2 regions of the Mesorhizobium sp. M0184 genome follow, and region 2 is predicted to be linked to the other one. Evidence: riboswitches for the same ligand, from Rfam matches in the RefSeq annotation. Region 2 holds a riboswitch; the other holds the start of a gene.

Region 1 (11,602 bases), on a different contig from region 2:
GTCCCCTCCCAAGGGCTGAGAAAATCGAAATTGCGGAATTCCTGTTTGAGCTCGACCGGCTCGTAGATGACGCGCTTGGCTTCGTCGTCGTAACGCACCTCGACGAAGCCGGTCAGCGGAAAGTCCTTGCGCAGCGGATGGCCTTCAAAGCCGTAATCGGTCAGAATCCGCCGCAGATCCGGATGGCCTGAAAACAGCACGCCGTAGAGATCGTAGGTCTCGCGCTCGAACCAGTCGGCGCCGGGATAAATCCCGGTGATCGACGGCACGAGCGTCTCTTCGTCGGCCTGGACCTTGATGCGGACGCGGATATTCTGTCTCGGCGACAGCAAATGATAGACCACGTCGAAGCGCTTCGCCCGCGACGGATAATCGGCGCCGCAAACGTCGATGATCGAGATGAACTGGCATTTCGGATCGTCGCGCAGGAAGGTGACCACCTCGATCAGGTCGCGCGGCTCGACTGGGATGGTGAGTTCGCCATAGGCGAATACCGCCTCGCCGATCCGGCCGACCAGTTTCTCGCCGAGATAGGTCGAGAGATCATTCAACGCCTGGGTCATGACAGCCTCGCCAACCAGTCCAGAATCTTGCGTGAGTCTTCCGGATCTTTCTCACCGAACCAACCGCTCTCCGTGGCCGCGTCAATGGTCAAAAAAACCTGGCATTCATCATCGTCACCCAGCTCGCCAAAAAACAGCTTTCCGACAAACTGCCGGGTTTCGAGGTTTGCCGGGTCCCCGTTCAGGGCAACGCACTCCACAAACAACTTTTCGGTAACTGCTCCCTGGCCCGGCGCCGAAGAGGAAAGCTTGGCCGACATTTCAGCAATCAGGTTCTTGGTTCGATCGCCAAGCGAACGCAGTCTCACGTCGCCATGATAAAAGACTATTCGTGGGTCGCTTGTCGGCTCAGCCTCCCAATCATTTAGTCGAATGTCGACACCGAGACCAGCAGCACCAAATTTCGTATCTGCTAAAAGCGCAGAAGAATAAAACGTCGAACCGGCGTCCGTTTTTACAAATCGCTGTTCAGACGTCTTGAACATCAAATCCAGCCAAGGCTCAGGGTTGCCATGAATAATCCCATCTTCATCCACGGCGATTTACCGCTCGATCGTGCCGGTGCGGCGGATCTTCTTCTGCAGCAGAAGGATGCCGTAAAGCAGCGCTTCGGCGCTCGGCGGGCAGCCGGGCACGTAGATGTCGACCGGCACGATGCGGTCGCAGCCGCGCACCACCGAATAGGAATAATGATAATAGCCGCCGCCATTGGCGCATGAGCCCATCGAGATGACGTAGCGCGGCTCCGGCATCTGATCGTAGACCTTGCGCAGCGCGGGCGCCATCTTGTTGGTCAGCGTGCCGGCAACGATCATGATGTCGGACTGACGCGGAGACGCGCGCGGCGCGACACCGAACCTCTCCGAGTCATAGCGCGGCATCGACGTATGGATCATCTCGACGGCGCAGCAAGCGAGACCGAAGGTCATGAACATCAACGAGCCGCTGCGCGCCCAGGTGATCAGCGCCTCGGTCGAGGTGACGAGAAAGCCCTTGTCGGCGAGCTCGTTGTTGATCTCCAGGAAGAATGGATCGTCGGACCCGACCGGCCTGCCGGTGTTGGGATCGATGAGGCCCTTGGGCTTCGGCGCGACGAGCGTGCCGGAACTGTCGTTCAATCCCATTCCAGCGCTCCTTTTTTCCATTCATAGGCAAAGCCGATGGTCAGCACCGCCAAAAACACCATCATCGACCAGAAACCGAGCATGCCGATCTGGCTGAACGACACCGCCCACGGAAACAGGAAGGCCACCTCCAGATCGAAGATGATGAACAGGATCGACACCAGGTAGAAGCGGATGTCGAATTTCATGCGGGCGTCATCGAACGAGTTGAAGCCGCACTCATAGGCCGAAAGCTTTTCCGGATCGGGGTTGCGATAGGCCACCAGGAAGGGTGCGGCGAGCAGCGCCAGCCCGACGATCAGCGCCACGCCGATGAACAGGACGATGGGCAGGTACGAACCTAAAAGTGCGTTCATGCTGCAGTTTCCGTTGGCGGCCAATCCACTCTGATTACAGCACCGGACCCACTTGCGGAAGCGTGACAGTTTAACCACTGAACCGTTTTAAGGAGGCTCTATGCTGCAACGCGGCGAGGGTTAGCGCAGCGCTTTCGGCGAAGCAAGTCAAACCTTGTTCAAATCGCGGTGCTGGACGGCATATCCGGGAAAACTGGTCCGATCCGCTCCTGTTTGATTTCCTTCGCTTTTTACTCCACTTTTCTCTCCTGACATGAATGCCGCCAAAACCCTGTTAGCATGGCACGGAATCGCAGGTCATTTTCTCTGTCTAAAATCGTCCGGATGCCGCCTTCATGAAGGAAAAAATCTCGCTTGCCATGGCCCGCCGCATTGCGCTCGCGGCACAGGGATTCAATGACCCGCGCCCCACCGGCACGCCTGACCGCCGGCATCTGGCCCGCGTGCTTGCCCGTACCGGCCTGCTGCAGATCGATTCCGTCAGCGCCGTGGTGCGCGCCCACTATATGCCGCTCTATTCGCGGCTTGGCCCCTACAAGCTGGCGCTGCTCGACGACGCCGCCGTAACGCGCAAGCGCATGGTCTTCGAATATTGGGCGCACGAAGCCTCCTTCTTGCCGGTCGAGACCTATCCGCTGATGCGCTGGCGCATGCAGCGGGCCGAGTGCGGCGACGAAATGTACAGCGGACTGGCCAAATGGGGCCGCGAGCACGCCGCCTATATCGAAGACATCTATCGCGAGGTCGCCGAACGAGGCCCGATCGCGGCGTCGGCTTTCGAAGGCCAGAAGGGTTCGGGCGGCTGGTGGGGCTGGAGCCATGCCAAGCACGCCTTCGAATGGCTGTTCTGGGCCGGCCGCATCACCACGGCGCATCGCCGCGGCTTCGAACGGTTCTACGATCTGCCGGAGCGCGTATTGCCGCCGGCGGTACTCGCGCTACCGGTTCCCCGTCCCGAGGATGCTCACCGCGAATTGCTGCGCATCTCGGCCCGCGCCCACGGCATCGCCACGGCAGGAGACCTGCGCGACTATTTCCGCCTCTCGCCCGCCGACATCAAGGGCCGCATCGAGGAGTTGGTCGAGGCCGGCGACCTGTTGCCGGTGAGCGTCGAAGGCTGGAACAAAACAGCCTATCTCCACAAGGACGCCCGTTTGCCGCGCAAGATCGAGGCGCGCGCCTTGCTCGCGCCGTTCGATCCTGTCGTCTTCGAACGATCGCGCACCGAGCGGTTGTTCGACTTCCACTACCGCATCGAGATCTACACGCCGGCCGAAAAGCGCCAGTATGGCTATTACGTGCTGCCGTTCCTGTTCGGCGACAGCATCGTCGGGCGCGTCGACCTCAGGGCCGACCGCCCGGCCGGCGTCTTGCGCGTCCATGCCGCCTATGCGGAGCCCGGCGCCTCGCTGCAAACCGCAGCCGAGCTTTTCGAAGAATTGAAGCAGATGCAGGGCTGGCTCGGCCTGGAACGCATCGAGGTGACCGCTGCCGGCGACCTCGGCCGGCCGCTCGCGGATATCGCCGCGTCATAGACGTGCGTTGACACGACTGCCTCCACAAGCCTAAATCCGTTCCAGACGGTCCCCTGCCCGCAACGGCAGGGGCCAAGAGGGAATGCGGTGCGAAATCTCGATTTCAAATCCGCGGCTGTCCCCGCAACTGTAAGCGACGAGCCTCGGCCGAAAACCACTGGGATATTCCCGGGAAGGCGGCACCCAGGCGATGACCCGCGAGCCAGGAGACCTGCCGTCTAGGACATAAGAATCCGATCGCCTGGCGGGTTTTCCGGGCAAGGAGCCTGATTTGGAACACGACAGCAGTTTTCCGGCTGAGACAGCGGATTTATTGTCCGGCCATGGTGATTCCCCGGCCGGCGTTACCGTCATCGTCTGCTCGTCCTGCCGTGACGAGACCGGTTCGGACGCTCATCCGCGCGCCGGCGAACTGCTCGCAGAGGACACGCGCCGCGCCGCTTCCAGCGAAAACATCAAAATCCGCACCGTCGAATGCCTCGGCAATTGCAAGCGCCGGCTCAGCGCGGCCATGCTGCGCGACGGCTGCTGGAGTTACGTCTTCGGTGATCTGACCACGACCAGCGGCGCCGATCTCGTCACCGGGGCAAAGCTGTTCGCCACCTCGACGGATGGGCTCATTCCATGGCGCGGCCGTCCCGATTGCCTGAAGCGCGGCCTGGTTGCCCGCATCCCTCCCCTTGACCTTTTGAAGGACCTGACATGACCGCTGCCTCCCTTTCGCGCGTTCCCTGCACCGTGGTCACCGGCTTTCTCGGCGCCGGCAAGACGACGCTGATCCGCCATTTGCTCGAAAACGCCAAAGGCAAGCGCCTAGCCATCATCGTCAACGAGTTCGGCGACATCGGCATTGACGGCGAGATCCTGAAGGGCTGCGCCATCGACACCTGCCCCGAGGAAAACATCGTCGAGCTGGCCAATGGTTGCATCTGCTGCACCGTCGCCGATGATTTCGTCCCGGCGCTGGACCAGATCCTGTCGCTGACGCCGAGGGTCGACCACATCCTGATCGAGACATCCGGCCTCGCTTTACCCAAGCCGCTGGTCCAGGCCTTCCAGTGGCCGTCGGTGAAAAGCCGCGTGACGGTGGACGGCGTCATTGCCGTGGTCGACGGACCGGCGCTGGCTGATGGCCGCGTAGCCAACGACATGGACGCCCTGCAGGCCCAGCGCGCGCAGGACGAGACGCTCGACCATGACGATCCGGTCGAGGAAGTGTTCGAAGACCAGCTCGCCTGCGCCGACCTGATCATCCTGTCGAAGAGCGACCTGATGGACGCAGCCGGCTCGGCCCGTGCCAATGCCGTCATCGGCAAGGACGTTGCGCGGGCGGTGAAGATCGTACCGACTTCGCAAGGCAAGGTCGACCCGTCGGTGCTGCTCGGCCTCGGCCTCGCCGTCGAGGACGACATCGAGAACCGCAAGACCCACCACGACGACGAGCTCGACCACGAACATGACGATTTTGACTCGTTCGTCATCGACATCGCGTCTGTGTCCAACCCGGACGAGCTCGCACAACGGGTCGCCATGGCGGCGGAGGAAGAAAACGTGTTGCGCGTCAAGGGTTTCGTCGAAGTCGGCGGCAAGCCGATGCGGCTCCTGCTGCAGGCCGTCGGTCCGCGCGTCAACCACTATTACGACCGCGCCTGGACCGCTGAAGACGACCGCCGCTCGCGCCTGGTCGTCATCGGCCTGAAAGGGCTGAACCGCCCCGCCATCGAGCGTATCCTCGCCGGCTGACCCCAGGTACGAGCCGCGATGCACATCCTCACCACCACATCCGCCTCGCTCGACGATCTCGCCGAGCCTGTCGATCTCAGGCAAACGCCTGCGGATGTCGTGGCGCTGTCCTTCACCGACAGCGACCTGGCCGGGCTGGCGGCGGCGTGGAAGGCAGATGCGCACCGCCTGCCGTCGATGCGGCTCGCCGCCTTGCGCGACCTGCGCCATCCGATGTCCGTCGACCTGTGGATCGACAGCGTCGCCCGCCACGCCAAGGTCATTCTGGTCCGCATCCTCGGCGGCTATGACTGGTGGCGCTATGGCTGCGACCAGCTCGCCGTTATCGCGCGAAATCGCGGTATCAAGCTGGCGCTCCTACCGGGCGAGAGCCACGACGAGGATTTGCGACTGATCGAAGGCTCGACGCTGCCGCGCGAAGAGTTGGACGCCCTGCTTGGCTATTTCCGCGAGGGCGGGCCGGCAAATATGACGGCGCTGGTGCAGAGGCTGGCAAGTCTCGCTGGATCGGGTGCGGCGGTAGCCGAACCTGTTAGCGTGCCAAAGGCGGGATTTTACGAGCCGGGACTGGGGGTCGTAGAACGCGGCGTCCCCCTCCCCCTCGAGGGGAGGGTCCGGCCGCAGGCCGGGGGTGGGGTCCTCTCCGAAGCGCGCCTACACAAAACGTCGCGCACTGCCGTGACGACCCCACCCGGCCCTGCGGGCCACCCTCCCCTCAAGGGGGAGGGAGACGCCGCGCCCATCATCCCCATCCTCTTCTACCGTTCGATGCTGCTGGCCGCAGATGTCGCGCCGATCGACGCGCTTTTTGCAGCGCTCAGGCAACGTGGTATGGCGCCGGTGCCAATCTTCGTCTCCAGCCTCAAGGACCCGGCATCGCTCGCCTTTGTCGAAACCGCGCTCGCAACCCTGAAGCCTGCCGCCACCATCACCGCCACAGCTTTCGCCTCGGGTGCCGAGCCCGGTGTCGAAACCCTGTTCGACCGCGCCGGCGTGCCGGTGTTCCAGGTCATCGTCGCGACCACCCGCCGCGACATCTGGCAAACCAATCAGCGCGGCCTGGCGCCCGCCGACCTTGCCATGCATGTCGTCCTGCCCGAGCTCGACGGCCGCATCCTGGCCGGCGCCATTTCATTCAAGGGCGAAAGCGAAACCGACCCGGCGCTGGCCTTCCGCGCCTTCGCCAACCGGCCTGAGCCCGACCGCGTGGCGCAAGTGGCGAACCGTGTCGAGGCCTTCGTGCGCCTGCAGCGGACGCCGCGTGCGGAGCGCAAGCTCGCCATCCTGATCCCCGACTATCCGAGCGCCCCCGGTCGCACCGGCTACGCGGTTGGTCTCGACGTGCCGTCCAGCGTGCTGGCAATGCTGCACGACCTGAGCGAACAGGGCTACGCCGTTGAAAGGATTCCGCAAACGCCGCGCGAGTTGCTAGAGGTGCTGGAGCGTGGAGGTGAAGGGTTGGGGTTTGAGGACTATCTCGGGTACTCGGCGGAATTGCCTGCTGAAGCGATAGCTGCCGTGACGGCCGCATGGGGGAATGCGGCAGATGAGACAAGTTTGTGCGAGGCACCCCCCTCTGTCCTGCCGGACATCTCCCCCTCAAGGGGGGAGATTGGCAGTTCCGCCACCGGCTCTCCCTTAAGGCCCTCGGTAATTGGCGAAAGCAGAGACAACAGCGCAATCTCCCCCCTTGAGGGGGAGATGTCCGGCAGGACAGAGGGGGGTGTTCAAGCGCCTGCCGCCGCAAAATTCGCCTTCCGCGCAGCCACCTTCGGCAACGTCACCGTGGCACTCGCACCTGACCGCGGGCGCCCAGCCGACCGCCGCGCCGACTATCACGACCCGACGCTGCCGCCGCGCCATGCGCTGGTCGCCTTTGGCCTCTGGCTGCGCAAGTCGCTCGGCATCCATGCAATTGTCCATGTCGGCGCCCACGGCACGCTGGAGTGGCTGCCCGGCAAGACCGTGGCGCTCAGCGAAAACTGCTTTCCCGAGATAGTCACCGGTCCCCTGCCCGTCATCTATCCCTTCATCGTCTCCAACCCGGGAGAGGCAGCGCAGGCCAAGCGGCGCATTGCCGCCGTCACGCTCGGCCATCTGCCGCCGCCGCTGACCGGCGCCGGACTGGACGAAAACCAGCACAGGCTTGAACGACTGGTTGACGAATATGCCCAGGCCGACGGGCTCGACCGCCGCCGCCGCGACCGCCTGGCGAAGCTGATCGTCGAGACGGCGGAAAAGACCGGCCTCGCCTCAGAGGCAGGCGTCGCCAGGACCGACGCAGCCGACGAGGCTTTGCGCCGCATCGACGCCTGGCTCTGCGATCTCAAGGATTTCGCCATCAAGGACGGCCTGCACATTTACGGCCGCTTGCCGGAAGGCGAGGCTGATCCGGTACGGCGGCAAAGTGCGGCAGCTGAAAAAACCGCGCTGCTTGCCGCCCTCGACGGCCGCCACGTCGCTGCCGGTCCGGCCGGTGCGCCGGCGCGTGGCCGGAGCGATGTGCTGCCCACCGGCCGCAATTTGTTTACCGCCGACCCGCGCACCATGCCGACGCCGACCGCCTATGATCTGGGCAAGGTGGCAGCGGAAGAAGTGGTCCGCAGCTACATGCAATCGCATGGCGACTGGCCGCGCTCGCTGGTCATCGACCTGTGGGGCTCGGCCTCGCTGCGCACCGGCGGTGAGGAGATCGCGCAAGGCCTGGCGCTGATGGGCTGCCGGCCGCAATGGGATTCCGCCACCGGCCGCATCACCGGCATAGATGTGCTGCCGCCGGCAACACTCGGCCGTCCGCGCATCGATGTCACCTGGCGCATATCGGGCCTGTTCCGCGACATGTTCCCGACCCAGATCGCGCTGATCGACGCCGCGGCCAACGCGGTGGCGACCCGCGACGAGGATGATTCGGAAAACCCGCTCGCCGCTAGGACCCGCATCGACGGCAAGATCAGCCCGCGCATTTTCGGCACCTCGCCGGGCACTTACGGCGCGGGCGTCGAGGACTTGTTGTCGAGCGGCGACTGGGCCGCGCGCGAAGAGATCGGCCGCACCTATCTCGCCGCCACCTCGCACGCCTATGGCGGCTCCGAGGGCAAAGGCATTTCGGCGCCCGGCGCGTTCGAGGATCGCCTCGCCGAGGCCGATCTTCTGGTTCATACCGGCGACGACCCCGGCCGCGACATCCTCGAAGGCTCGGCCGACGTCGCCTTCATCGGCGGCTTTTCGGCAGCACTTGCCGCGCTCGGCAAAAACGCCGACGTGATCGTGCTCGACACCACGGACCCGCAAAGACCGAAGCCGCGCTCGATCAGTGAGGCCGTGTCGCGCGTCGTGCGGGCACGCGCCGTCAATCCGCGCTTCATCGCCGGCCAGATGCGTCATGGCCCGCGCGGCGCCTCGGAATTCGCCGAGACGGTCGACCGGCTTGTCGGCTTTGCTGAGACTACCCATGCCATATCGGGCACGCTGATCGAGGCGGTGCACGACGCCTATCTTGGCGACCCCGTGGTGCGCGCCTTCATCCTGCGCGAGAACCCGGCGGCGGCGAAGGTGATTGCCGAGCGTTTGCTGTCGGCACGGCGGCGCGGGCTCTGGCATCCGCTGCGCAATTCGATCGATGACGATCTCGCCGCACTGATTGCCGAAGCGCAAGCTCTGGGAGTGGCGGCATGAACGCTTTCTCGCGCCGTGGCGCCTGCCCCGCTTTGTCGGCGCCGATGCAGACCGGCGACGGGCTGCTGGTGCGGCTCAATCCGGTCGCTGGAGGACTGTTGCCGAAATCGTTGATCGGACTCTGCGAATCCGCCTTGCGCCATGGCAACGGCATCATGGAAGTGACCGCCCGCGGCAGCCTGCAGATCCGCGGCCTGACGCCGGCAAGCGCGCGGCTGCTGGCGATGGAGGTCGATGCGCTCGGCATCGCGGTGCGCACCGGCGTGCCGGTAGAGACCGGCCCGCTGGCCGGGCTCGACCAGCAGGAGATAGCCGACCCGCGCCCAATGGCGCAGCGGATTCGGGCGGCAATTGAGGACGCCGGTGTTACGCAACGCCTTGGCCCGAAGGTGTCGGTGATTGTTGACGGCGGCGGGCAGCTGACAATGGATGCGGTTACGGCCGATGTCAGGCTGGTCGGGATGCGGGCCGCCGACGGAATTAAGTGGCGGGTATCGCTCGCCGGAGATGCGCAGGGTGCCACGCCGCTGGCGATGTCCGAGGAAGATGCGGCTTGTGACATCGCCGTCGCCATTCTCAGGATGGTTGCCGAAAAGGGCCACGATGCCCATGCGCGGGATTTGACGGCGAGGCAGCTGAGATCTCTCGCAAGTTGGCGATCCGTCGCGCCCCCCTCTGTCCTGCCGGACATCTCCCCCACAAGGGGGGAGATCGGCAGCTTCGCCGGCGGCTTCCCCCCAGCACCTTCGGCGATTGGCGAAAGCGGAGACGAAGGCGCAATCTCCCCCCTTGAGGGGGAGATGTCCGGCAGGACAGAGGGGGGCGCGACGGATCGCCAGCCCATTGGAGTTTTCGATTTGGCTGCCGCCAGCCGCGCCCTCGGCATCGGCCTGCCCTACGGCAGCATGCCGGCAGACAAAATCATCAGCCTCACCCAACTTGCCCTCATCCTCGGCACAACCGAAATCCGCCTCGCTCCAAGCCGCGCGCTGCTTTTCATCGGCCTGCCGCCGGCCGCCTGCCCCCAGCTCCAGAAAACCGCCGCAACCCTCGGCTTCGTCACCGACGCAGCCGATTCGCGCACCAGGATCGCCACCTGCCCCGGCGCACCCGCCTGCGCCTCCGGCCGGATCGCCACCCGCGACATCGCCGAGATCATCGCTACAGAAAACCGCGACATCCTCGATTCCTCCTTAACGCTGCACATCTCCGGCTGCGCCAAGGGCTGCGCCCATCCCGGTCCGGCGGCGCTGACCCTGGTCGGTGGCGAAAACGGAGCCGGACTTGTCGTGGACGGGACGGCAAAGGCATTGCCCGCCGGATACAGGCCGGGCTACGACGCCGCGCACGGCATCGGCCGCGTTGCAGCGGTGATCCGCAGCGCACGACATCCCGGCGAAACCGCTGCCGCCTGCCTGGCGAGGCTCGGCGCGGCCGGCATCACCGAAATCTATCGACAGGAATGAGCATGCCCGCCCAGAACGCCTACGACTACATCCGTGACGGCACGGCGATCTACGAGCGCTCCTTCGCCATCATCCGCGCCGAGGCCGACCTGTCGCGCTTTTCCGAAACCGAGGCCGACGTCGCCATTCGCATGATCCATGCCTGCGGCCAGGTCGACGCTTGCAGGCACTTCGTTTTCTCGAGCGATTTCGTCGCCGCCGCGCGCACGGCCCTGGGCGCCGGCGCGCCGATCTTCTGCGACGCGCAGATGGTCTCGCACGGCGTCACGCGCGCCCGGCTGCCGGCCGGCAACGATGTGATCTGCACGCTGCGCGATCCGCGGACCGCCGACATCGCGAAAAAGATCGGCAACACCCGCTCGGCCGCCGCGATCGACCTGTGGGGCGAGCGCATGGCCGGTTCGGTCGTCGCCATCGGCAATGCGCCGACAGCCCTTTTCTATCTGCTGGAAAAACTGCGCGACGGCGCGCCGAAGCCGGCGGCGATCATCGGCATGCCGGTCGGGTTTGTCGGCGCCGCTGAATCGAAGGATGCGCTGGCCGAAAATTCCTATGGCGTGCCTTACGCCATCGTACGCGGCCGGCTGGGCGGCAGCGCCATGACCGCCGCCGCACTCAATGCATTGGCGAGGCCGGGCCTATGAATGCGATTGCAAAAGGCAAGCTTGTCGGCGTCGGCACCGGACCCGGCGACCCGGAACTCTTGACGCTGAAGGCAGTGCGCGCGCTGGCCGAGGCCGATGTCGTCGCGCATTTCGCCAAGCGCGGCAACAACAGCAACGCCCGGGCCATCGTCGAAACCCATTTTCGCCCCAATTTGATCGAACTGCCGCTGCTCTATCCGGTGACGACCGAAATCGACAAGGATCACAGCGATTACCGCTCGCAGATAACCGATTTCTATGAGCAATCGGCCGAAAAGGTCGCCGAGCACCTCAGCGCCGGCAGGATGGTCGCGGTGCTCTCGGAGGGCGACCCGCTTTTCTACGGCTCCTACATGCATCTTCATGTCCGGCTGGCGCACCGCTTCCCGACCGAAGTCATTCCCGGCATCACTGCCATGTCCGGCTGCTGGTCGGCGACCGGCCTGCCGATCGTCCAGGGCGACGACGTACTGACCGTATTGCCCGGCACAATGAG
Region 2 (11,602 bases):
CGAACTGCTCTACAGCCGCATGGGCCCGGCCATTGAAGCCTCGGGCGGCAGCGCCGGCAACACGGCGGCGGGCGTTGCCAGCTTCGGCGGCCGCGCCGCCTTCTTCGGCAAGGTCTCGAACGACGCGCTCGGCGAAATCTACGCGCATGACATCCATGCCCAGGGCGTCGCCTTCGACACCAGGCCGCTCAGCGGCGAGCCACCGACGGCGCGCTCGATGATCTTCGTCACGCCGGACGGCGAGCGCTCGATGAACACCTATCTCGGCGCCTGCGTCGAGCTCGGCCCGGAGGACGTCGAGGCCGACAAGGCGTCGGGCGCCGCGGTCACCTATTTCGAGGGCTATCTATGGGACCCGCCGCGCGCCAAGGAAGCGATCCGGCAGACGGCGAAGCTCGCCCATGCCTCCGGGCGCGAAGTGTCGATGACCTTGTCGGACTCGTTCTGCGTCGACCGCTACCGCGACGAATTCCTCGATCTGATGCGCTCCGGCACCGTCGACATCGTCTTTGCCAACAGCCACGAGATCAAGTCGCTCTACCAGACAGCTTCCTTCGCCGAGGCGCTGGCGCGGATCCGCCGCGACTGCAAGATCGCCGCCGTCACCCGTTCGGAAAAGGGCTCGGTCATCGTGTGCGGCGACGAGACCGTCACCATCGAGGCCACCAGGATCCGCGAGCTGGTCGACACCACCGGCGCCGGCGACCTCTACGCCGCCGGCTTCCTCTACGGCTATACGCAAGGCCGCAGCCTGAAGCAGTGCGGCGATCTCGGCTCGCTGGCGGCCGGGCTGGTCATCCAGCAGATCGGCCCAAGGCCAAGGCAGAATCTGCGTCGCGAGGCGGAGCAGGCGGTATTGCTGTAGGTGGGGAGCCAAGAACCAGCTGCCCATCATTCTTAATCCAGCCCGAGCCTTTTCTTCAGTTCCGCATTCTCCTTGCGGAGACGATCGGCAAGCAGGCTCTTTAGCCGCTTGTTTTCTTCCTCGAGCGCGACGAGATCCTTCAGCCCGTCACTGTCCGCCGCCGGCGCCGCCGCCTTCTTCCAAAGATAATATGTCTGTTCCGAGATGCCGGCTTGCTTCACCGCACTCTTGAGAGTAGCGCCGCCACCGATCGAGGTCTCGATCTGCGCCAGCTTCTGGGCACGATCCTTCGCGGAGTAGCTCTTTCGGCCTGTTCGCGCTGACGGCGGTGCTTCAGTGGCCGCGGATATCGGCTTGGCGCCGTTCTTGCGGGCAGGCGAGCTCGCCTCAGCTTCTGGCTTCCTCGACCGCCGCGCTCTCGTCTTCGGTTTTGGCGTTTCCGTTTTGTCTGCCGGTTCGCTAACTACTGCTGACCCGGTTTCCAGGGGATTGGCCATGAAATGCTCCACTCGCGGTTCGTGCAAAGGTTCAGCATCAAGGACCACTACAGTAGAGTCAACAAGCTGACGATTTAACGGCTCGACTTCCTTTGTTGTCTCGGCCATCGCCGCGGCGATGTCGAAATTGCCCCAGATGGAACGTGCGGATTTTTGATAATTGCGCTTTTGTTTGACTTCCACGGTGAATGGTCGCGTCTGCCGCCTCATAGTTCCTTCCTGAATAGGAGTATGAAGTCGCCGCTCGAATTTTTGGCGCTTCCTGCTTAGCGCGGAGCATTATCGTATAGCCGCTCAACGGGCAAGTGATGCCGGTCTTCGATGGCTGACCCATCTGGGGAGATTTGAGCGGCTTCGCGCGTCCTGCGCATGCCTGTAAGGCCGCCAAGTTTTCTGGGTTAGCAGGCGCGCACTGTGGCAGCTTGGCTTGTACGGCGAGGCCATGGTTGAGTGAGGCGAAACAAATCCAGCCCCGCGGTCAATCCCGAGGCTTCCCACAATGGCGAAGAGAACATCTTCACTCGTTCCTTTTGAGCACAAGACCTTCCGTTCGCTATGGTCGGCTGCACTCATTTCGAACCTTGGCACCCTAGTGGAAGGTGCGGCGGCAGCTTGGCTGATGACGAGCATCGCCACCTCCCATGGAATGGTGGCGCTCGTCCAGTCATCGACCACCCTCCCCTACATGATCTTCTCGCTCGCGGCGGGAGCGCTCGCGGACAAGTTTGACCGTCGCCGGATCATGTTGACTGCGCAACTGCTGATGGTCTGCGTATCCGCCTTCCTGGCGTTCCTGACCTATGCGGGGAATGACACCCTGGACCCTTCTGGGTCTCACCTTCCTAATCGGCTGTGGTTGGGCATTGCACGATCCCTCTTGGCAAGCCTCCATGGGAGATATCCTGCCTCGCGAACACCTGCCAAGCGGGGTTGCGCTCAACGGCATGAGCTACAATCTCATGCGCAGCATCGGGCCGGCGATTGGCGGCATAATCGTGGCCACAGCCGGTGCGGCCTTCGCGTTCCTCTTCAACGTCCTTTGCTACTTCGCTCTGATCGCTGCGCTGTTGCGATGGAAAGCCGAACGGGCACGACAAGCGCTGCCGCGGGAGGCTTTCGGCAGTGCGATGGCGGCGGGCTTCCGTTACGTGCTCTTGTCGCCGAACCTTCTCAAGGTGATGTGCCGGAGTTTCATTTTCGGCCTCACCGCCGTTGTCATTTTGTCTCTCCTGCCGTTGGTCGCTCGCGAACAGATCAAAGGGACCGCAGTCACCTACGGCGTGATGCTCGGCTTCTTCGGCCTGGGAGCGATTTGCGGCGCGCTCCTCATCGGGCGGGTCCGAGAAGTTCTCTCCAACGAATGGGTCATTCGCGGTGCGTTCTTTGTATTGGCGATCAGCTGCTTCTTTCGGGCATGGAGCGAGCACGTTGGGCTGAGCTGTCTCAACCTCATGCCAGCCGGTGCGGCCTGGATTCAATCATTCTCGCTGTTTAACGTCACAGTGCAGCTTTCGGCGCCGCGGTGGGTGGTTGGACGCCCCCTCTCTCTATCAGACGGCCACATACGGCGGCATGGCGGCGGGAAGCTGGCTTTGGGGCGAACTGGCGGATGTCCAAGGTGTTTCGGGAGCCTTGCTCGTCCGCCAGCTGGTTCTTGTGATTGGGGGACTGATGGGCATCCTTCTGCGTCAGCCGGATTTTGAAACGCTCAATCTGGATCCGACCAACAAGTTCAGCGAACCGACGCTGCAACTTGACCTGCGGCCACGAAGCGGTCCGATCATGGTGATGGTCGACTATCGTGTCGATCAGAGAGATCCAGACTCGCCCACAATAATTATCTGAATTTCAGCAGTAATTTTTGATCGCCCATTCGTGCTGTGTACCAGCCCTGTGTCTTGCGCAAGTGGTCACGAACGGCTGCCGGAGCCTCGAAGACGCCCTAAAAAACACATGCTGCGATTTTTGAACACGCTTGACGTGTTAGATTAATTCATCCACAATGCGTGTGTTGAACACGCGAGGTGAGTTATGAACATGAAAGAGCTTAGGGTTCGACTGGGCATGACTCAAAAAGATTTGGCAGAGCAGATGGCAACGACGCAACAGACTGTGGCCCGTTGGGAAACAGGCAAATCGCAGTTGAACGTTGAGCAGATCAAGGACCTTTGTCTCACGTTGAAATGCACGGTCGAGGAGCTGCTGGGCTGGAAGATTGATGTCGAGGAGTGGCGCACGAGCCCGTTTGCAATTGCCGATGCCGAAACGCGATACGGCACGCTCAGAATCAAGACGACTGTTGGCAGCCGCCAATATCCTATCGATGAAAAGGCGCGTGAATCGATTTTACGTCAGTTGAAGGAACTTCATAATCTTCGTAGAAATAACTCAAGCAGGCCATGGCTGTATTGTTGGAGCCTTGACAACAAAATACTCTTGGTAAATCCGCAATATGTCCGCACCATTGAGCTTGTCGGTGACGATGTAGAGGAGATGCCAGAGTATTATCATCCAGAAATCTATCGGGCTTTGGATGACTGGGATAAGGGTGAGGTTTCAGGAAAGCTGAAGAAAGAATGCGATGCCATCATCGCAGAGATGGGTGATCAGGAAGCCGTGCGCATGGCCTCCTATGTTCGCGTCACATATGACGACGGAGAAGATGAGTGGAACTTCTTGGATGAAGAAACCGCTACGACTTTCTTCGGATTGGAAGCTGCGACCTTTGACGTTCCCCAGTGTAGTTTCGCCGAAGTGGAGGAAGAAGGTTACTACCGAGCGCGATACGCCAACCTTGATCGCGCCGCGGTGATGGAGGTTCCAAGCGACCGTTATCACAGATTGACCGCGCCCGAGGAAGCTTAGAACCATCCACGAAGGGCGCATGTTACATCTCGACCTTGCGTGGTGCGTTTTCAGTACGAGATGACGTTAAGCGTAGGTAGTGGCAGGTAAGAGTGCTCGACCAGAAGCTCAACTGCCTCCTCAATATCGCTGCCGATGTGCCGCAGGACACGTCCACGGGAGCGTGGATAGGCGTAAAGTTCCTGCACTCCACGGTCCGCTCTCCCATCGCCGGTGTGTCCCCGACGCCATCTTGTGGACGAGCTTGGCCGCCTGCACCCGGTTGTATTCCGGCTTGCGGTCCGCCTGGGCGGTCCGCCGCGATGGCTATCTCCATGTCAATCGGCGCCGAACTTTGACTGCCCGCTGCTTTTGATGAATTTGGCGAGGTCCCGCGCATAATCACTCTTGGTCTTCTCCTTGAGGCCCTGTGTCGCGAACTTGTGGTCCAGCAGGGCAAACAGGTCCAAGTCCCCTTCCGCCAGTGGCGCTGGCTTGCCCTCACCGCCCGCGGCTTTCCAATTGGGGACCGCTTCTGCGCGCTGCACCGTGGCGATTGTCCGCCCAAGACGCATTACAAGATCGAACGCCAAACCGTGCGCGTGCACGACGATTTGCCGCTCAGGCCTCATTTGGACAGGACTTGAGCTGGCCCGGTGGTTTGAGCCGGGTTACCTTGAGCCGGTGGGCTGCGAACAAGCAGTTCGAGACATTGGCCTCGATCACTTCGGAACACGCCGCTGCGCCTGGCCTCGGTGTGCTCCCCCCGAAATCGTTGTGTCATATCACCGAGGGCATCACGGCCAACAGCTTCCACATGGGCAACAGCCTCGCCATTGAGCCGAATATGGTCGCGAGCAGATCACCAACGAAGCGGTCGGAACCTCGGAGCCGAAGTTCGACGCCGAGGTGGTTCGCATGATGCGCTAAGCAGCACCACGGCGCTTGCCGGTATGTTTGCTGCCGGCAGCCGACGAACTCCTATCCTCCTGGACAAGGGCGCCGTGCGTCATTGCTTTGATTTACCGGCCGCTCAAGGCTTCCACAGTTTTCGCTTTCGAGGCGACCTTTGGAACATGCCAACGGAAATTTAACATAACGACATAAACATTTCTCTATGCGACGTTGACAAAGAAGCGAACTGCTGTAATTGTCTCCCGCGTCGTGGTTCTCCGTACGGCGCTGCCGCAGCGGAGCTAAGAGGGAAGCCGGTGCGATGCCGGCGCTGCCCCCGCAACTGTTAGCGGCGAGCCAACCCCACTCATGTCACTGAGGCGAATAGCCTTGGGAAGACGGGTAGAGGCTATGACCCCGCGAGCCAGGAGACCTGCCACGGCGAATTACGTCCACGGGCGGGGTGTCTCGGTGGCCGCTGCAGCCTGGCGTTCGTGCCGGCCTGCTAGCGCCTTCCTTGTCACCGACGCCCCAACCATCGGGGTCTGGCATGACTGTCTCTCAGCAAATTCCTGTAGCAACGCTCGGCGTGCCCCGCTTCGGTCGTCGGCGAGAACTGAAATTCGCGCTTGAAAGCTACTGGTCCGGAAAATCGTCCGCTGCCGACCTTCTCACGACCGCGAAGGCGCTCCGTGCCGCTAGCTGGGAGGAGCAGCACGATCGCGGCGTGTCGAAAATCCCGTCGAACGACTTCTCGCTCTACGACCATGTGCTCGACACCGCAGCCATGGTCGGCGCCGTTCCATCCCGTTACGGCTGGAATAGCGGCGAGATTCCACTTGACATCTACTTCGCAATGGCGCGGGGCAACCAGGGTCAGACGGAGGATTGTCGACACGCTGGTCACCAGCAGGCGGCTCATCGGTCTGATGTAACCGCGATGGAAATGACCAAGTGGTTTGACACCAACTATCACTACATTGTGCCGGAACTCAACGATGATCAGACGTTCGCCCTCTCGTCGACGAAACCGGTCGATTACTTCATCGAGGCTAAAGCTCTCGGCGTTCACACACGCCCAGTCATCCTTGGACCGATCACCTTCCTCAAGCTGGCGAAATCGCCTGCCGAAGGATTCGATCCCATCGCGCTCCTGCCGCGGCTGCTGCCCGTCTACGAGCAACTCCTGCAGAGGCTGAAGCTGTCGGGAGCGGACTGGGTGCAGATCGATGAGCCAGCGCTTGTCCTCGATCTGAACCCGAACGAACGAGCTGCGTTCGAATTCGCCTATGGCCAGCTGTCGAAAGCCGCGCCCGAGCTGAAGATCATGCTGGCTACCTATTTCGGGCCGCTGGGAGACAATCTCGAAACCGCGGTTTCTCTGCCCCTGGCCGGGCTGCATATTGATCTCGTGCGCGCTCCCGAGCAGCTGGAAACCGTGGGTCGGCTCGCACCGAAGGATCTGGTGCTCTCGCTTGGCTTGATCGATGGCCGCAACGTCTGGCGTGCGAACCTGCCCGCCATTCTCGACCGCATCAAACCGATCGTCGCCGGCTGGCCCTTGGACCGCGTCGAGATCGCGCCTTCTTGCTCGATGCTGCACGTGCCGATCGACCTGCGCATGGAGACCGAACTCGACGCGGACATCAGGTCGTGGCTCGCCTTCGCGGCCCAGAAGACCGACGAGTTGGTGTTGCTGGCCCGGGCCCTGACTCAAGGCAGAGATGCGGTGGCAGGCGCGTTGAAAGCGTCTGCCGAGGCTGCCGCCACTCGCGTGACATCCACGAAGATCCATGACCCGCTTGTTGAGGGACGGATCGCCAGCATTGACGACAGCATGAAGCGACGAGAGAGCGCTTTTGCCGAGCGCTCCAGAGTCCAGGCCGGCACGCTCGGGCTGCCGCCGTTCCCGACGACGACCATCGGGTCCTTCCCGCAGACGCCGCAGGTACGCAGGGCGCGGGCCGCTCATGCGAAGGGCCAGCTGAGCTATGTCGACTACGAGACCTTCCTGAAGAAGGAGATCGAGGCTGCAATTCGCTGGCAGGAAGAGATCGGGCTGGACGTGCTGGTGCACGGTGAGTTCGAACGAAACGACATGGTACAGCATTTCGGCGAGCAGCTGTCCGGCTTCGCCTTCACCCAGCATGCCTGGGTGCAGAGCTATGGGTCGCGTTACGTGCGCCCCCCCATCATCTTCGGCGACGTATCGAGGCCCAATCCGATGACGCTGCGCTGGTGGCAGTTCGCCCAGTCGCTTACGGAAAACCCTGTGAAGGGAATGCTCACAGGCCCGGTGACCATTCTCAACTGGTCATTTGTTCGCGACGACGTACCCCGCTCCGAAGCATGCCGCCAGATCGCGCTCGCCATCCGCGACGAAGTGAGGGATCTCGAATGGTCCGGCGCAAGGATGATCCAGATCGATGAGGCCGCGTTTCGCGAAGGATTGCCACTGCGCCAGTCTGATTGGAACGACTATCTCGACTGGGCTGTCGAATGCTTCCGGATCGCCTCAACGGGTGTAAAGGACGCCACTCAAATCCATACTCACATGTGCTATTCGGAGTTCAACGAGATCATCGACGCGATCGCTGAAATGGATGCGGATGTCATTTCGATTGAGACGTCGCGCTCGAAAATGGAACTGCTGGACGCCTTCACGAGCTCCAAATATCCGAATGAAATCGGGCCCGGAGTCTACGACATTCACTCACCACGGGTCCCGGAAGTCGGCGAGATTTCGGATCTCGTCATGCTTGCCCGCGAGCGACTGTCGGATTCCCAACTGTGGGTAAACCCGGACTGTGGCCTCAAAACACGCAAATGGGAGGAGGTCCGCCCTGCCCTCATGAACATGGTCGATGCAGCACGTGGGCTCCGGTAGAAAGTGTAGGCCGGAGGGTCCTGGTTGCTCACCATGTGGTGAGTGACCGCCTGCCGCATGTCGGCCGTGAATGTGCCAAAACGCGATCACATCCTTTGAAATAAGTCACTCGAGCGAGAATGTGCACTTTCCTTCGGCACGTGTATTAATCGCGCAGGAGTAAAGGGTAGCGTTTTCTCCCTGTGACGTGTCGAGTTCGAAGGGGATGTGATTGGCGTCGAGACCGCTCCGCCATGGGTTATTAGCATGCCAAGTGCGTTGTTCTCGATCAGTTCGTAAAGGACTTCTCGGCTCGGTTCATCGAAATGCGGGTACATACATGACAGGTTCCTTCGCTGGCCGCCGGGTTCGCTGTTCACCGGTCGACATCCGATGGCAAGCGTTCCAACGCGGCGGCGATCTGGCGCTTCGCTGCTGAGGGCAGAGGCAGGATGGGACGCGGGGGGTCGGCACGGCAAATGTCGAGCAATTCGGCAAGTGCATAGACGACGCGAAGGCTCGAGAACTCCTTGAAGAGGCTCCAGAGCGGGACCAGCGCGGCATCGATCCGTCGCGCTTCGGCCGCATCGCCCTGTTGCGCCGCCGTGACGATCGTCATGCAGACCTCGGGCAGGATGCCCGCGAGGACGCTGTACCATGTGTCGGCGCCGGCGATTATGGCCTCTGCGGCGTTCCAGTCGCCGCTGTAGCCGATCGAGAACCCTTCCGGCACAGTGCGCCTCTGGTCGGCCAGATGGCTCTTGATCGCATCGCCCTTGTCTGTCGGATTCTTGATAGCGACAATCCCACCCACCTTTGCCAGGCGGCTGACGAGTGCTGGGGTGAAATGGAAATGCGTCGTTCCTGGATTGTCGTAGACGACGATCGGCAGGCCGCTCTCGCACGCCACCGTCGAGAAATGTTCGAACACCTCGTCATCAGTGAGCGGGGTGTAAGAGGCGGCGGCAAGCAACCCCGCGGCAGCCCCAAGGGCCTTAGCGTCCTGCGCGAGCCTCACTGCTTCGTCGGTGCGCAGCGCGCCCACACCCACCACGACCGGCATTTGTCCCCCGGTTTCGTCCAAGGTCTCGGCGAGCGCCCGTCGCCGTTCCTCGCGCGTCAGATACATGTATGTGCCGGTGCTGCCGAGAAGACCGATGGAATCGACCTGAGCGGCGCAAAGCCTGGCAATCAGCTTGCGCAGAGCAACGGTATCGGCACGGCCGTCACGATCGGTCGGCGTGATGGGAAACGCGGAAAGGCCGCTCAGGAATGCCATGGCAAGGCTCCGGGTTTGTACGCGAGCGCGGGACTGGCCGGACCACAGGTCATCACAAGGCGTCCAGAGCCCGCCGCATGTCGGCGATCAGGTCCTCGGCGTCTTCAAGACCCACCGAGAGACGCATGAGGTCCTCGCCGACTCCATCGGCCAGATGCGCATCCTTGCGGATCGGCTGACGAGCACGGGTCAGGCTTGCCGGATGATAGATGAGGCTGTCGGCATCGCCGAGGCTGACAGCCCGGGTGATCAGGTTGAGCCGGTCCATCATCCGCCGCGCGCCCTCGAACCCAGCGTGGAGGCCAAAGGCCAACATGCCCGACCCTTGGGACATCTGCTTTCGCGCCGTCACCTGATCAGGGTGCGAGTCGAGGAAGGGATAACTCACCCATGCCACCGCCGGGTGCGCCTCGAGCGCCTGAGCCACCGCAAGGGCCGTGGCGCTGTGCCGTTCCATGCGCAGCGTGAGCGTCTTCAGACCGCGCAGGATCAGGAAGGCTGACATGGGCGAGAGCGCTGCGCCGGTGATGTAGCGCAGGCCCGTTTCGTGCAGAGTGCGGAGCGTTTGCGCGTCGCCGAGAATCGCCCCACCAAGGGCATCGCCGTGCCCATTGATGTATTTGGTCAGCGAGTGGAGCACGAGGTCTGCCCCATGTTCGAGCGGCCGCTGGAGCGCGGGGGAGGCGAAGGTGCTGTCGACTGCAACCTTTACACCGCGCGCGTGGGCGCGCTCGGCAATGGCAGCGATGTCTAGGATGCGGCTCAGCGGATTCACCGGCGTCTCGAAGAAAACAAGCCGGGTCCGCTCGGTGATCGCGGCATCGAGATTGTGAGGATCGGACAGGTCGACCGCGACGACCTTGATGCCGAAGCGGGGGACCGCCTGTTCGACCATGGCAAGCGTGTTCGCATAAAGTGTCTTGTGGACGATGAGTTCATCGCCTTGGGACAGGAGCGACAAGATCAGTGTGCCGAAAGCCGCCATCCCCGAGGCAACGACCAAACCTGCCTCGGCTCCTTCCAGATTGGCGAGCCGTTGCTCGAGGATCTCCGTCGTCGGATTGTATTCGCGCGCATAGAGCCTTCCGCCAAGCGCGGCGGCGGCCTCGTTCGCTGCCACGCTTTCGAATCCATAGGTCGAGGTCAAGAAGACTGGCGGCTGAACGGCATTGGAAAAGCCGGCCGGATCGTAGCCATGATGGATCGCCCGAGTGGCGAATCCGGGACCGGTGTCGTTGAGCGACCGCGTGAGAGCATCGGTTTCGGATTGATAGGATCGGGTCATTCGGCCTCTAAGATCTTTCTTGGGTTTCCGAAAGATTGACGGCAAACTGGCCAATGGGAAATATCCAGTTGGCGATGAATGAAATGGTCCAGTCTTCAAGTGCCGGTTCTGCAGGTCGCTCGCACGCGATGGGTGCACGCCAGATCTACGAAGCCCTTCGCGAGCAAATCCTCGGCGGCGTCTACGAAACCGGCAGCCAGCTGCCATCCTCTCGGGCCCTGGCAAATGACCTCGGCGTTTCGCGAACCACGATCACGGTCGCCTACGAGCAGTTGGCTGCGGAAGGTTTTATCGAAGTCCGTCAAGGCGCACGACCTCGCGTTGCATCCTCGCTGATCGGTCCTGAGACGAGCCGCACCGTCGCGAAACGAGTCGGCCCGTTTCATCTGTCCGCCTATGGCGAACGACTGCGCGTTACGCCGCCCTGGCCGGATTATCTGCCGACTGGACTGAAGGTCGATTTCCGCTATGGCGACCTGGCGCCGTCAGACTTCCCCGCATTGGTCTGGAAACGTGCGATGAGCAAGGCGATGGGGCAGCGCCCGTTGCGTCTTGCCTATGACGATCCTCGCGGCTCGCGCCGGCTGCGCCAGGCGCTCCAGGGCTATCTCTGGCGCGCCCGAACCCTGAGCTGCGACCTCGAGCAGATCATCATCGTCAACGGTTCGCAGCAGGGCCTAGATCTGTGCGCTCGCCTGCTTCTCGATCCCGCCGACCGCTTCGTCATCGAGGACCCGTGCTATAGGATGGCGCGTCAGGTCTTTGCCAGTACGGGTGCCTCGCCCGTCCCGGTCACCGTCGACGAGGACGGGATGAAGACGGAGTTGCTGGCGGGGATCGGGGCACGACTGGCCTATGTCACGCCATCGCATCAGTTTCCGCTGGGCGGCGTCATGCCGATCACGCGCCGCCACCAGCTTCTGGAATGGGCGCGGCACAATAATGCCTACGTGATCGAGGACGACTACGACAGCGAATATCGCTACGACATCAATCCGGTCCCTCCGCTGCACAGTCTCGAGGACCACGGGGCTGTCATCTATCTCGGCACGATCTCCAAAACGCTCTCGCC

What was found. Region 2 has a riboswitch for cobalamin ahead of metE (5-methyltetrahydropteroyltriglutamate--homocysteine S-methyltransferase). Riboswitches for the same ligand answer to the same signal wherever they lie in the genome.
Region 1: linked by a shared signal. The riboswitch ahead of NKJ23_RS09930 (DUF1636 family protein) and the one ahead of metE (5-methyltetrahydropteroyltriglutamate--homocysteine S-methyltransferase) in region 2 are both predicted to bind cobalamin.

What each region holds. Positions count from the first base shown of each region.
Region 1 covers NZ_JAMYSZ010000006.1:59,370-70,971, forward strand. Annotated here, with positions in the region: gene NKJ23_RS09905 (NADH-quinone oxidoreductase subunit C) at 1-563, opposite strand, end outside; gene NKJ23_RS09910 (hypothetical protein) at 560-1,099, opposite strand; gene NKJ23_RS09915 (NuoB/complex I 20 kDa subunit family protein) at 1,106-1,687, opposite strand; gene NKJ23_RS09920 (NADH-quinone oxidoreductase subunit A) at 1,678-2,043, opposite strand; gene NKJ23_RS09925 (winged helix-turn-helix domain-containing protein) at 2,379-3,578, shown strand; cobalamin riboswitch at 3,608-3,811, shown strand; gene NKJ23_RS09930 (DUF1636 family protein) at 3,850-4,284, shown strand; gene cobW (cobalamin biosynthesis protein CobW) at 4,281-5,321, shown strand; gene NKJ23_RS09940 (cobaltochelatase subunit CobN) at 5,340-8,996, shown strand; gene cobG (precorrin-3B synthase) at 8,993-10,462, shown strand; gene NKJ23_RS09950 (precorrin-8X methylmutase) at 10,459-11,106, shown strand; gene NKJ23_RS09955 (precorrin-2 C(20)-methyltransferase) at 11,103-11,602, shown strand, end outside.
Region 2 covers NZ_JAMYSZ010000036.1:20,588-32,189, forward strand. Annotated here, with positions in the region: gene NKJ23_RS29360 (adenosine kinase) at 1-865, shown strand, start outside; gene NKJ23_RS29365 (transposase) at 898-1,572, opposite strand; partial or broken gene NKJ23_RS29370 (MFS transporter) at 1,862-3,180, shown strand; gene NKJ23_RS29375 (helix-turn-helix transcriptional regulator) at 3,394-4,227, shown strand; gene NKJ23_RS29380 (hypothetical protein) at 4,545-4,799, opposite strand; cobalamin riboswitch at 5,355-5,555, shown strand; gene metE (5-methyltetrahydropteroyltriglutamate--homocysteine S-methyltransferase) at 5,651-7,987, shown strand; gene NKJ23_RS29390 (dihydrodipicolinate synthase family protein) at 8,343-9,245, opposite strand; gene NKJ23_RS29395 (trans-sulfuration enzyme family protein) at 9,298-10,530, opposite strand; gene pdxR (MocR-like pyridoxine biosynthesis transcription factor PdxR) at 10,605-11,602, shown strand, end outside.